Regions from separate parts of the Bacillus sp. XB1 genome, predicted to be linked through region 1. Evidence: riboswitches for the same ligand, from Rfam matches in the RefSeq annotation. Region 1 holds a riboswitch; each other region holds the start of a gene.
The links. Region 1 has a riboswitch for thiamine pyrophosphate ahead of thiM (hydroxyethylthiazole kinase). Riboswitches for the same ligand answer to the same signal wherever they lie in the genome.

Region 1 (3,204 bases):
ACTTCTTCAACTAATTTTCTCGTACTTTCATACGCAGATTCCGCTAAACTAATTGCTGAAATAACTGAAACACCGTCCGCACCCGCTTCTATAACTGCCGCTGTATTTTCAATTGTAATCCCACCAATACCAACGATTGGCACTGTAATTCCTTGTTCTCTAAAATAAGCTAACCCTTTCGTTCCTTGAACCGCTTTCGTATCTTTTTTCGTACTCGTTGGGAAAATAGGTCCAACGCCTAAATAATCTGCTCCATTTTCGATTGCAAAGCGTGCTTCTTCAATTGTATGAGCAGATACGCCGATAATTTTATCTCCCATTTTTTCACGAACAGATGTAATTCCTTCATCATCTTGTCCAACATGAACACCATCTGCATCTAATTCAATGGCTAATTCTACATCATCATTTACAATGAAAGGAACACTATATTCCTTACAAAGCGTCTGCAATTCTTTTGCAAAGCGCACTCTATCTTCTCCGATTAAAGAACCTTCCCCCTTCTCGCGAAACTGAAAAAGTGTCACTCCACCATCTAACGCTTCTTTCAATGCAGCTAAAGGATCCCTCGTGCAGTTATTACTTCCCATAATAAAATACACTTGCAATAGCTTAGACATTTTATCTATTTCAATGCGTGCCATTTCTTTCACTCCCTCTTACTCTAACTCCACAATCTTCCCATACTTCTCAATATCACCTGAAGTTGTATTCGCTAATTGATTTAAAAATTCAATTTGGAAACTACCAGGCCCTTTTTCTACCGCCTTAGCAGCTGCCAGTTCCGAAGCTACACCATAAAACGTTAATGCGGCTACTGCTGCTTTTACATAATCTTTTTCCACTGCTACAAATGCTCCTATTACAGAAGTTAGTAAACAACCTGTTCCCGTAACTTTCGTTAAAATAGGGTGACCATTTCGAATAACAATAGTTCTCTCTCCATCTGTAACAACATCTTCTTTTCCAGTAATGACCGCAACTGTATTTAGTTCATCTGCTGCCTGCCTTGCAATACTTACAACATTGCCATTTCCAGTACCAGCGTCTACCCCTTTAATTTCCCATTTCTCATTAATAACATTTGCTATTTCAGCCGCATTTCCGCGGATAATTGCTAAATCTATTTCGGCTGGAATATGTCTCGCAACTTCTGTTCGATACGAAGTTGCTCCTGCACCAACTGGGTCAAATAGTACTGGCACATTGTTCGCATTTGCTGATTTACCCGCGAGTAACATCGCTTCTACTTCTTCAGGACGAAGTGTCCCCATATTTAATACTAACGCTCCAGCAATGCTAGCCATTTCTGCTACTTCTTCTTTTGCATACGCCATTACAGGCGATGCTCCAAGTGCCAACAAACCGTTAGCAGTAAAATTTGTTACAACAACATTTGTAATATTATGAACGAGCGGATTAGATTCTCTCACCAAATCCACTACTTTACTAATTTCTTTCATATTCATCCTTTTCATCTCCTAACTATAATGATGGGAGATACACAAAAAGACACTTTGCGCGTACGCAAAGTGCCTGAACATGTGCTTTTACACTCTCCCTACGCTGGCATTATCCAACAGGTTCAAATGGTCAATGACGGACTAGTCATACTCTCAGTTTGCATCCACAAACTCCCATGTGCTTATTATTCATCTACTTCAAAGTCTACTCTTATTCTACTAAAATAACAAGTTCTTTACTTTTCTATTTAATATAGAAGCAACCTATATAACAATAAACATAATCAAGTGAAACTTTAATCAGTGAGTGTTTTGTTCATCCCACTAAAAACCGATCAAATATGGAGCGAAACTGAATCTCAAGAAGATGTATGCTATATTTAACTTATGGAAATTTGAAAGGATGTTTTTAATATGTCAAAAAGCGTTGTAATCGCTGAAAAACCTTCCGTTGCACGAGATATTGCTCGTGTACTGAAGTGTGATAAAAAAGGAAACGGCTATCTTGAGGGTAGTAAATATATTGTAACTTGGGCTTTAGGTCATCTCGTTACATTAGCAGATCCAGAAAGTTATGATGTGAAATATAAAAAGTGGAATTTAGAAGATTTACCGATGCTACCTGAGCGTTTGAAATTAACGGTTATTAAACAAACTGGTAAACAATTTAATGCTGTAAAAAGTCAGCTACTTCGAAAAGATGTAAATGAAATTATTGTAGCAACAGACGCTGGACGTGAAGGGGAATTAGTCGCACGCTGGATTATCGATAAAGTTAAGCTAAATAAACCAATCAAACGTTTATGGATTTCTTCTGTAACCGATAAAGCAATTAAAGATGGTTTTGCAAATTTAAAACCAGGTAAGGCATATGACAATTTATATGCTTCAGCAGTTGCACGTTCAGAAGCTGACTGGTATATCGGTCTTAATGCAACTCGTGCTTTAACGACTCGCTTTAATGCCCAGTTAAATTGCGGCCGTGTACAAACCCCTACTGTTGCTATGATTGCTAGTCGTGAGGATGAAATAAAGAACTTCAAAGCTCAAACTTACTACGGCATCGAAGCTCAAACAATGGAGAAGCTCAAACTTACTTGGCAAGATGCAAATGGCAATAGCCGTAGTTTTAATAAAGAAAAAATCGATGGTATTGTAAAAAGTTTAGATAAACAAAATGCTGCTGTTGTGGAAATTGATAAGAAACAGAAGAAGTCATTCTCTCCTGGTCTTTACGATTTAACTGAATTACAACGTGATGCAAATAAAAAGTTCGGTTACTCTGCTAAAGAAACATTAAATATTATGCAAAAATTGTATGAACAGCATAAAGTACTAACGTACCCTCGTACAGATTCACGCTACATTTCATCTGATATCGTTGGAACACTTCCAGAACGTCTAAAAGCATGTGGTGTTGGAGAATACCGTCCCTTCGCACATAAAGTATTACAAAAGCCTATCAAACCTAACAAATCATTTGTTGATGATAGTAAAGTAAGCGATCATCATGCGATTATTCCAACAGAAGGATACGTTAACTTCGCAGCATTCACAGATAAAGAACGCAAAATTTATGATTTAGTTGTAAAACGTTTCTTAGCTGTTTTATTCCCAGCATTCGAATACGAACAACTAACGTTACGCACAAAGGTCGGCAATGAAACATTCATTGCACGCGGAAAAACGATTTTACATGCTGGTTGGAAGGAAGTATACGAAAATCGATTTGAAGACGATG
Region 2 (3,204 bases), on a different contig from region 1:
TGTCGGGGCATGTAACCAGTACATTCATTTCAAAAGAATGACTGGAGATGGTGGACTTCATTTATTTATAGAACTAGAAGAGCATATGAATGCCCGCACACTTTTACAAAAGTGTTATGAGAAAGGCGTTACGTTTTCACCTGGAGATGTTTTTTACTCTGATGGAGAAGGAGCGAACACTTTCCGATTAGGGTTTTCGCGCTTGAAAGAAGAAGAAATAGTTCGGGGAATTAAAATAATTGGTGATACATTAAAAAATGAAATTTGGAGTTGAGAAAATGAAAATCGGTGTTATTATGGGCGGGGTATCGTCTGAAAAACAAGTTTCAATTATGACGGGGAATGAAATGATTGCTCATTTAGATAAAAATAAGTATGAAATAGTTCCAATTACATTAAATGAAAAAGTGGATTTAATTGAAAAAGCGAAAGACATTGACTTTGCGTTGCTCGCGTTACACGGAAAATACGGAGAAGATGGGACAGTTCAAGGAACACTGGAGAGTTTAGGGATTCCTTATAGCGGAAGTAATATGTTATCTAGCAGTATATGTATGGATAAAAATATTTCGAAAAAGATTTTACGTTATGAAGGTGTAGAAACACCAGATTGGATTGAACTTACAAAAATGGAGGATCTAAATCTTGATGAGTTAGATAAGTTAGGATTTCCATTAGTAGTAAAACCAAACTCTGGCGGATCGAGTGTCGGAGTGAAAATCGTTTATAATAAAAATGAATTGATCTCAATGCTAGAAACTGTATTCGAATGGGATTCTGAAGTAGTAATTGAGAAGTATATAAAAGGTGATGAAATTACATGTTCCATTCTGGATGGAAAACAGTTACCTATAGTTTCAATTCGACATGCAGCCGAGTTCTTTGACTACAATGCAAAATATGATGATACTAGTACAGTTGAGGAAGTTATTGAACTTCCAGCAGAAATTAATGAACGTGTAAATAAAGCGTCACTCGCTTGTTATAAAGCATTAAAATGTAGTGTTTATGCAAGAGTTGATATGATGGTGAAGGACGGAGTTCCATATGTAATGGAAATTAATACATTACCAGGGATGACACAATCAAGTTTATTGCCAAAAAGTGCAGAAGCAGCGGGAATTAGTTATAGCAAACTATTAGATATGATTATTGAAACATCATTAAAAGTTAGAAAAGAAGAGGGGTTTTAAGGGAATTATATAACTAATTTTTTTGACAGTTTCACGAAGTATGCTATGATGAATACATTATAAAAACAAAATATTTATCCACTAGGGGGGCCTTTTATAGGCTGAGATCAAATGTGATTTTGAGACTCTTAGTACCTGATCTGGTTAATGCCAGCGTAGGGAAGTGGGAAAGACGTTGCTATTTAATGAGTAAATAAATACTGTCAATTTCACTTTCTTTACGCCTGTAAAGAAAGTTTTTTTATTTTAAAGCGTTAATAGCTGTGGATAAATATCTATATTTTATATATTATTGGAGGGATTTAAATGACTTTTTCACAATCGTTACGTAAAGAAGTAGATTCAATTTGGAAAGCGAGTTTTAACCATCCTTTTGTAAAAAAACTTGGTGAAGGAACGTTAGATTTAGCTAGTTTTCGCTATTATGTTCTTCAAGATTCATATTATTTGAGTCATTTTGCTAGAGTACAAACATTAGGAGCTGCAAAAGCTCTTGAATTAGAAACGACAGCTCGTATGGCACACCATGCCCAAAATACATATGAGGCGGAATTATCATTACATGAGAATTTTGCTAAAAAGCTAGGGATAACAAAAGAAGAAAAAGATAATTTTATTCCTGCGCCAACTGCATATGCGTATACTTCACATATGTATCGTGCTGCGTATGAAGGACATTTAGGAGATATTATTGCAGCAATCTTACCTTGCTATTGGTTGTATTATGAAATTGGCGAACGCTTAAAAGAGTGCCAGCCGGAAGAGCAAATTTATAACGAATGGATTTCTGCTTATGGATCTGATTGGTTCCGTACGCTAGTTGAAGAGCAAATTACACGTTTAGATACTATCGCTGAAAAAGTAACAGAGACAGACCGCAAGCGTATGAAACAGCATTTTATTATTAGCAGTCAATATGAATATTCATTTTGGGAAATGGCTTATACATTAGAAAAGTGGCCAGTGGATACAGACGTAAAAGACGTAATTGGATAAAGAATAGAAGTAATGTTATAGCTAGGTATGGATCATACCTAGCTATATATTTTTTCTTGTCAAATTTGCGTAAAGTCATTAGTGCTACTGATATGGCGAAATAGAATATCGATAATTTAGCTCATTTACTTGTCTACGCATTAACTGGATAAACTTCTGTCACATTTATTTTACAATCAAAGAACGTAAATGTTGGTGGTATGAAGTTAAATAAGAAAAGAAACCCGAGCTGTTAGCTGTAACGGAGTTGTTTTTTCTTTGCAGGAATTTCTAAATTATCATGGAGTGTTGTTAATACGATATGCAAATATGCATATCGTATTTTTTTGAGTTCTTTATGTGTTAAAATTAGATATAGAGATATGTAAATATAAAGAAGCAAAAGCAGGAATATCCAATGAATTTTGAGAGGTGTTATATGTTTACAAATAAGAAATTAATTCGATTTGGTTTATCGTTGTTTGTATTTTTAGGGATAATTAATTTTACAATCAGCTATTTCCAAACATATCTTGAAACAGCAGCAGATATTAAATGGGTAATTCCAGAAATTTGGAAAACTATTTTGCTAGATGTTCCTCAAGGTATACTTGTTCTTTTAGGCGCAATTGCTTTATATGATTTCACAAAAGAGGCATCACAAAAAGACGCATCAATCTAAGTGTGTCTTTTTTAATTAACAATTTCATAGAGAGCTTTGCTGGAGAAATAGAATGAAAAGCCCTAATTAGGGCTTTTTTTGTTGGAATTTCTTAACCGTCATAAAAACTGGTCACTTGGAGGTGTTATAGCGAAAGCCACTTACAGTACAGAAAAATCTAAGCAGCAGACGGAAATATATAGGATATGGATCATAATTATTGAGAAATTAATTGAACTTAGTAAGTATGAAGATATGACGCTAGAATTCATATTTTTTAATTTTTATTTATCTCGCTATTTGCCGGACAGTAAGCCCCCCACCTCAAAATTCAGCGGAAGCAAAGAAGTTAGGTAGGGGATGAACAAAACCCCA
Region 3 (3,204 bases), on a different contig from region 1:
TACCGTCTTAGCAAATGGGGCTTCTTCTATAATAAAGTTAGGTACTACAGTGTGATCAATCAAGTAAAGAGGTGTAACATGTTATTGATATAAATGACTACCAGCTTCTTTAAATTCTTCTGCTTTCTCTTTCATTCCTTTTTCAATTGCTTCTGTCGTTTCTAAATCATTTTCTTTTGCATATTCACGAATATCATGTGAAATTCTCATACTACAAAACTTCGGTCCACACATTGAACAGAAGTGAGCTGTCTTTGCCCCTTCTGCAGGCAACGTTTCATCATGATATTCCATCGCACGTTCAGGATCTAAAGATAAATTAAATTGATCGCGCCAACGGAATTCGAAGCGTGCTTTTGAAAGTGCATCATCACGCTGATGAGCCGTTTTATGTCCTTTCGCAAGATCAGCCGCATGCGCTGCAATTTTGTACGTAATAACACCCGTGCGTACATCATCTTTGTTTGGCAAACCTAAATGTTCTTTCGGCGTTACATAACAAAGCATCGCTGTTCCAAACCAGCCAATCATCGCAGCTCCAATTGCAGATGTAATATGGTCATAACCTGGTGCAATATCTGTCGTTAGTGGCCCAAGTGTGTAAAACGGCGCGCCCTGACAAATATCAAGCTCTTTCTCCATATTCTCTTTAATTAAGTGCATCGGTACGTGTCCAGGTCCTTCAATCATAACTTGCACATCATGTTTCCAAGCAATTTTGGTTAATTCACCAAGTGTTTCAAGCTCAGAAAACTGTGCTTCGTCATTGGCATCTGCAATAGACCCTGGACGTAATCCATCTCCAAGAGAGAACGAAACATCATACTGCTTCATAATTTCACAAATCTCTTCAAAGTGAGTATATAGGAAGTTTTCTTTATGATGGAATAAACACCACTGCGCCATAATCGAACCACCGCGCGAAACGATACCTGTCGTACGCTTTGCCGTGATTGGAATATAACGAAGCAATACACCAGCGTGAATCGTAAAGTAATCAACGCCTTGCTCCGCCTGCTCAATTAACGTATCACGATATACTTCCCACGTTAAATCTTCTGCAATTCCGTTTACTTTTTCCAGCGCTTGATAGATCGGTACAGTTCCAACTGGTACAGGCGCGTTACGAATAATCCACTCCCGCGTCGTATGAATATTTTTACCTGTAGATAAATCCATAATCGTATCTGCACCCCAGCGCGTTGCCCATGTCATCTTCTCTACTTCTTCTGCAATCGAAGAAGATACAGCTGAGTTTCCGATATTGGCGTTTACCTTCACATGGAAATTACGCCCGATGATCATCGGTTCAGCTTCTGGATGATTAATATTCGCTGGTAAAATAGCGCGACCTTCTGCGATTTCCTTACGAACAAACTCCGGCTCTACCCCTTCACGAATCGCAACGTATTCCATCTCAGACGTAATAATGCCATTACGTGCATAGTGCATTTGCGTAACGTTTGCACCTTGCTTTGCTCTAAGCGGCTGGCGATCCATTTGCGGGAAAACAGGTGTATGCTTCGAAGCTACTTTCACACCGTCATCCTCTGGTTTCACTTCACGCCCTTCGTATGCTTCTACATCACCACGCCCCATAATCCAAGAGTGGCGCGGCGTTGGAATTCCTTTTTCCAACTCGACCTTATACGCAGGATCTGTATAAGGACCGCTCGTATCATACACACGGATTGGTGGATTTGGAACGCCATTCGTTTCGCTTTGTTCAATCTCACGCATCGGCACTTTCATACCTTCTCGTGGTCCATCCACATATACTTTCTTACTCCCTGGTAAACTCGACTTCAATTCAATTTGCTCAGCTGAAACAGATTGTTTCATAAATTTTGTTGCCCCCCTGTTCGTGACAAGGACAAGATATGGCCAGCGCATGCCAAAATAAAAAGAGCCAGGTCCATAAAAAAATAAGGACCTGGCTCATAAAGACATCATTATGTAAAGCCGTTAACTTCCCTACGCTGGTACGAGCCAGATCAGGTCCAAAGGGTTAAGAAGTTCACGCGCTTCTCTCTCAGCCTACGCATACGTTAGGCACCCCTAGTTTATCACTGATTTAATTTTCAATACTTTCCCATCATACACGATAATCTGAAAAATGAAAAGTTTATTTCTTTTGCACTTTACGGAATCATCCACGTTAAATAATACGCCTGCACATACGTCATAATACCAACAATAATTACGAAGAATAAGCTATGCTTCACTGTAAAACGGAACAAATCCGATTCTTTTCCAGCAAGACCAACCGCCGCACAAGCGATCGCAATCGACTGCGGGGAAATCATTTTCCCTGTTACACCGCCTGTTGTATTTGCTGCAACAAGAAGCACTTCAGATACGCCGACTTGCTGCGCTGTAATGGCTTGTAAATTTGAGAACAGTGCATTCGCAGACGTATCAGACCCTGTTAGGAATACGCCAATCCAGCCTAAGAATGGTGAGAAGAACGGGAATAGTCCGCCAGTTCCGGCTAATGCTAACGCTAACGTAGAAGATAGACCAGAATAGTTTGCAATAAATGCAAACCCTAGTACAAATCCGATAGATAGAATTGGCATTTTTAATTCGCTTAACGTTTCTTTAAATGTCACTGCTGCATCTTTTACATTCATTTTCAAAATAAACATGGAAATGATACAAGCAATTAAAATCGCTGTTCCAGTTGCCGATAATACATCAAACTTCAGAATTGCCTCGTAAGGCGTTGGTTTATTTACAATTGGCTCTGCTTTCATTACTAAATTATGCAGACCTGGAATTTCAAACTTAAACACAAGACTTTCTAAAGCCCCTCCTGGAGCGAATAATGCCTTAAAGAAACTTTGGCTCCAAATGACTACCATAACCGTTAATACGATAAATGGGGACCATGCCTTCACTACTTTTCCAAACGTTAATTTTGGCATCGATGCTACTGTCGTTGTTGCTGCTACTTCACTATTTGCTTGTCCAGATTGATAAGTTTCTTTCGGCTGCCAAACTTTTAAGAACAGCGCTAAACTAATTAAACTTACAAGTGCCGATGTAATATCCGGAAGTTCCGGTCCTAAAAATGTCGCTGTAATGAACTGCGTAATCGCAAATGAACTACCCGCTACAAGTAACGCAGGCCACGTTTGTCTTATCCCTTTAAATCCATCCATTAAAAATACGATAAAGAATGGAACAAATAATGATAGGAAC
Region 4 (3,204 bases), on a different contig from region 1:
TAAATGAACTGTAAATAATATGTCTTTTAGTTTCCATATCTTCATTACAATCGCAGAAGGTGACGGTAAAATGTACATCTCATCTACAATTCTTGCTCCTATTTCCCACACAGCTAGTAAAATACTAGAAAGTGTAATAGCAGGAACTAATTCTTTCAATCGGTTCATCACACAAGTACCTGCCTTTGTAACATACTAAGAAGCTCATCTTTCAGCGCTAATACTTCCGGTTTATATAAATCTTTTCGTGTTCTGTTATGATCAAGCGGTACAGTCCGCTCAGTCAAAGTCGTTATCGGCTGCTGTTCCACTACTAAAACTCGGTTTGAAAGAAATAACGCTTCTTCAACATCATGAGTAATGAATAAAATTGTTTTTTCCCACTCTTGCCATTGTTCAAACAACCATTCTTGCAAAGAGGTCTTCGTTAAAGCATCCAACGCACTAAATGGTTCATCTAACAGCAATATTTCCCCGCCTGTTAATAAAGTTCGAATAAAAGATACACGTTGTCTCATACCACCAGATAAATCTTTCGGATATTTTTTCTCATACCCTTGCAAACCAAATTTATGTAACAGTTCCTTTGCCTTTACTTGTGCTTCTTTCTTCTGTACACCTTGGCACTCTAGCGGCAGGGCAGCATTCTCAATAATTGTTCTCCACGGCAAAAGCATATCTTTTTGCGGCATATATCCTACAGGATGGTGCTTTGTTTCTGTCAGTTCTATCTGTCCAGTACTTACCTTTTCTAGACCTGTAATAAGGCGAAATAAAGTACTTTTCCCACATCCACTCGGTCCGATAATACTGACAAACTCTTTCTCATGTATAGAAGCATTTAATTCATGGATGATTGGTTTCTCATCGTAATGAAAAGAAACATTATGAAACTGTAGTATGTTCTTGCTCCTCAAATCCCCACATCTCCTTACGATAGGACATATCCCAGAATAAATATTCAAATCGACTGGAATATAAGAAAATCTCCTCTAATCTTTCTAGTTCTGTCTCAGACTTTCCAACTGCCATTTTATTTAATAAATCTATTAACCAAATACACAGATTACCGTATTCTTCCGAACTATATCCTTGAATCCACTCACCAAAAAACTCATGATCTCTTGCTCCAGGAATATCATTTAAACGCTTTCCAATTTCCCAATAGCTCCACATACATGGAAGAAGCGCTGCTATTAATTCCGCAAGTGTGCCATTTTGAGATACAGACATCATGTAATTTGTATAAGCTAAATTTTTAGCAGATGGTTTCGCAGACTCTATCTCCTCTATAGAAATTCCAAGTCTTTTTGCATATTGTTTATGGATTGTCATTTCGCCATTTAATATTCCATCAATTTGTTCAGCGAACTTTCCCATTACTTGTGGATTCGTTGCTTTTACAACACCAATCGCATATAACTTTGCATAATCTAGCAGATATAAATAATCTTGAATAATATAATACTGGAATTTATCTTTTTCTAACGTGCCATCTCCCATACCCACTACAAACGGATGATTATGACTCATCTCCCAAACCGGTTGCACAGTTTCTAATAATCTATCGCAAAATTTCATTTCTCTATCCCCTTTCAATATATGTATCTAAATAAAAAACCACTTCTATATATAAGAAGTGGTTACAGCAAATAAAGTTATACATTTATTCGATGTTCCACTTCCCTTCGCTAGTATTACCTAGATCAGGTGTTGTAAGGGTTAAGGATTATTCCTCTCTCAGCAAATCAAGCACCCCTAGTGGTTTCAATATGAAATTTTTAAATAAAAAAGCCCCGTTTCTATACGCAAAGAAACGGGGACTCATTGTTAGTGTCCGAATTGCTTCCCTACGCTAGCATAATCTAGATCAGGTAATAAAAAGGATCAAAGGCTTACGGCCTACTCTCAGCTGGCAACACCAGCTCTCCTAGCAAACTATAAAATTATCACTGTCAGTATAACACCCTAATAAGACATCATCAACTTTTTTAATTTTCTTAATTATCAACATAATATCAAAGTTATACAATACATACATTCTATTTTAGAAAATAAAACCCCAATTAATTGCATAAGAAGGAATCATTATCCTCAAAAAATTTATTTTTATATTGATTTCATATTACATTTATGTGAATACACCCACTATATTATATCTTTATACTATAATAAAATTACAACTATACAACTAGAGGAGGTCTCTATTCCATGAATATGAAAGCTACTGCTTTAACAGCAACTACTGTAGCGATTGCTTCTTTACTTCCTTCTATGGGTGAAACAAATGTACAAAAAGCAAACGCTGAACAATTATCTAATATTAAAACTGGGTATGTCAAAGTCGATCAAGTAGCATTACATACAGAAGATAACGTAAAAAGCACATCAATTGATACAATTCGCTTTAATACAAAAGTGAACATCCTTGAAACAACTAATGAGTGGTATAAAGTATCTGTTCATAATAAAGTAGGTTATGTACAAAAAGATACTATTTTACTAAAAAACAAACTTCATTCTAATGATCAATACATCGTTAATGCTAATGCATTAAACGTTCGCTCTGAACCTAATTTAGAATCTTCCATTTTAGATGTATTACCAAATGGCAAGTTTATTACCGTTCAAGAAGATCAAGGCGAATGGTATAAAATATCGCATAATGGCCAAACAGGTTACGTACAAAAAGCATTCATCTCTAATGGTTCACAACCCTTAGTAAAAGGAATCACCGTTCAAAATAATACAAAATATACTGTTGCAACACCTAATCTAAATGTACGTAGCAACGCTAGTACAAGTAGCGCTCTACTCGGTTCATTACAAAACGGTACACAAGTACAAGTAGTAGAAACTGTAGGAACTTGGTATAAAATTCGTTTTGGCACAGGATACGGATATGTAGCAAAACACTATGTAGTACAAAATCAACCACAAGCTAAAACAGATCAACCTTCATCAATTCCAGCTGCTTTCAAATTCCCTGCTCAAGGAAGAATTAGCTCAACCTTTGATATACGCTGGGAACAAATGCATTATGGTATAGATATTGCCGCTCCAGGAAACGTCTCTATCCAAGCTGCTGCTGCAGGTAAAGTTGTGAAATCTTATTATTCAGCTAGCTATGGCAATGTTGTTTTCATTGCGCATCAAATCAATGGGAAATTATATACAACTGTTTATGCTCATATGAAGGATCGC

Region 2: it holds a riboswitch for thiamine pyrophosphate, as region 1 does, so the genes downstream of both, tenA (thiaminase II) here and thiM (hydroxyethylthiazole kinase) in region 1, are expected to answer to the same signal.
Region 3: it holds a riboswitch for thiamine pyrophosphate, as region 1 does, so the genes downstream of both, thiC (phosphomethylpyrimidine synthase ThiC) here and thiM (hydroxyethylthiazole kinase) in region 1, are expected to answer to the same signal.
Region 4: it holds a riboswitch for thiamine pyrophosphate, as region 1 does, so the genes downstream of both, tenA (thiaminase II) here and thiM (hydroxyethylthiazole kinase) in region 1, are expected to answer to the same signal.

What each region holds. Positions count from the first base shown of each region.
Region 1 is NZ_JBNRIL010000005.1:109,438-112,641, reverse strand. It holds gene thiE (thiamine phosphate synthase) at 1-644, opposite strand, end outside; gene thiM (hydroxyethylthiazole kinase) at 660-1,469, opposite strand; TPP riboswitch at 1,542-1,651, opposite strand; gene topB (DNA topoisomerase III) at 1,878-3,204, shown strand, end outside.
Region 2 is NZ_JBNRIL010000001.1:1,131,788-1,134,991, reverse strand. It holds gene pdxR (MocR-like pyridoxine biosynthesis transcription factor PdxR) at 1-274, shown strand, start outside; gene ACK1U5_RS05760 (D-alanine--D-alanine ligase) at 279-1,193, shown strand; TPP riboswitch at 1,267-1,372, shown strand; gene tenA (thiaminase II) at 1,500-2,189, shown strand; gene ACK1U5_RS05750 (DUF3937 domain-containing protein) at 2,587-2,850, shown strand.
Region 3 is NZ_JBNRIL010000003.1:88,299-91,502, forward strand. It holds gene thiC (phosphomethylpyrimidine synthase ThiC) at 82-1,842, opposite strand; TPP riboswitch at 1,955-2,070, opposite strand; gene lldP (L-lactate permease) at 2,142-3,204, opposite strand, start outside.
Region 4 is NZ_JBNRIL010000001.1:2,909,605-2,912,808, forward strand. It holds gene ACK1U5_RS14970 (ABC transporter permease) at 1-168, opposite strand, end outside; gene ACK1U5_RS14975 (ABC transporter ATP-binding protein) at 168-917, opposite strand; gene tenA (thiaminase II) at 886-1,581, opposite strand; TPP riboswitch at 1,667-1,770, opposite strand; TPP riboswitch at 1,831-1,942, opposite strand; gene ACK1U5_RS14985 (SH3 domain-containing protein) at 2,212-3,204, shown strand, end outside.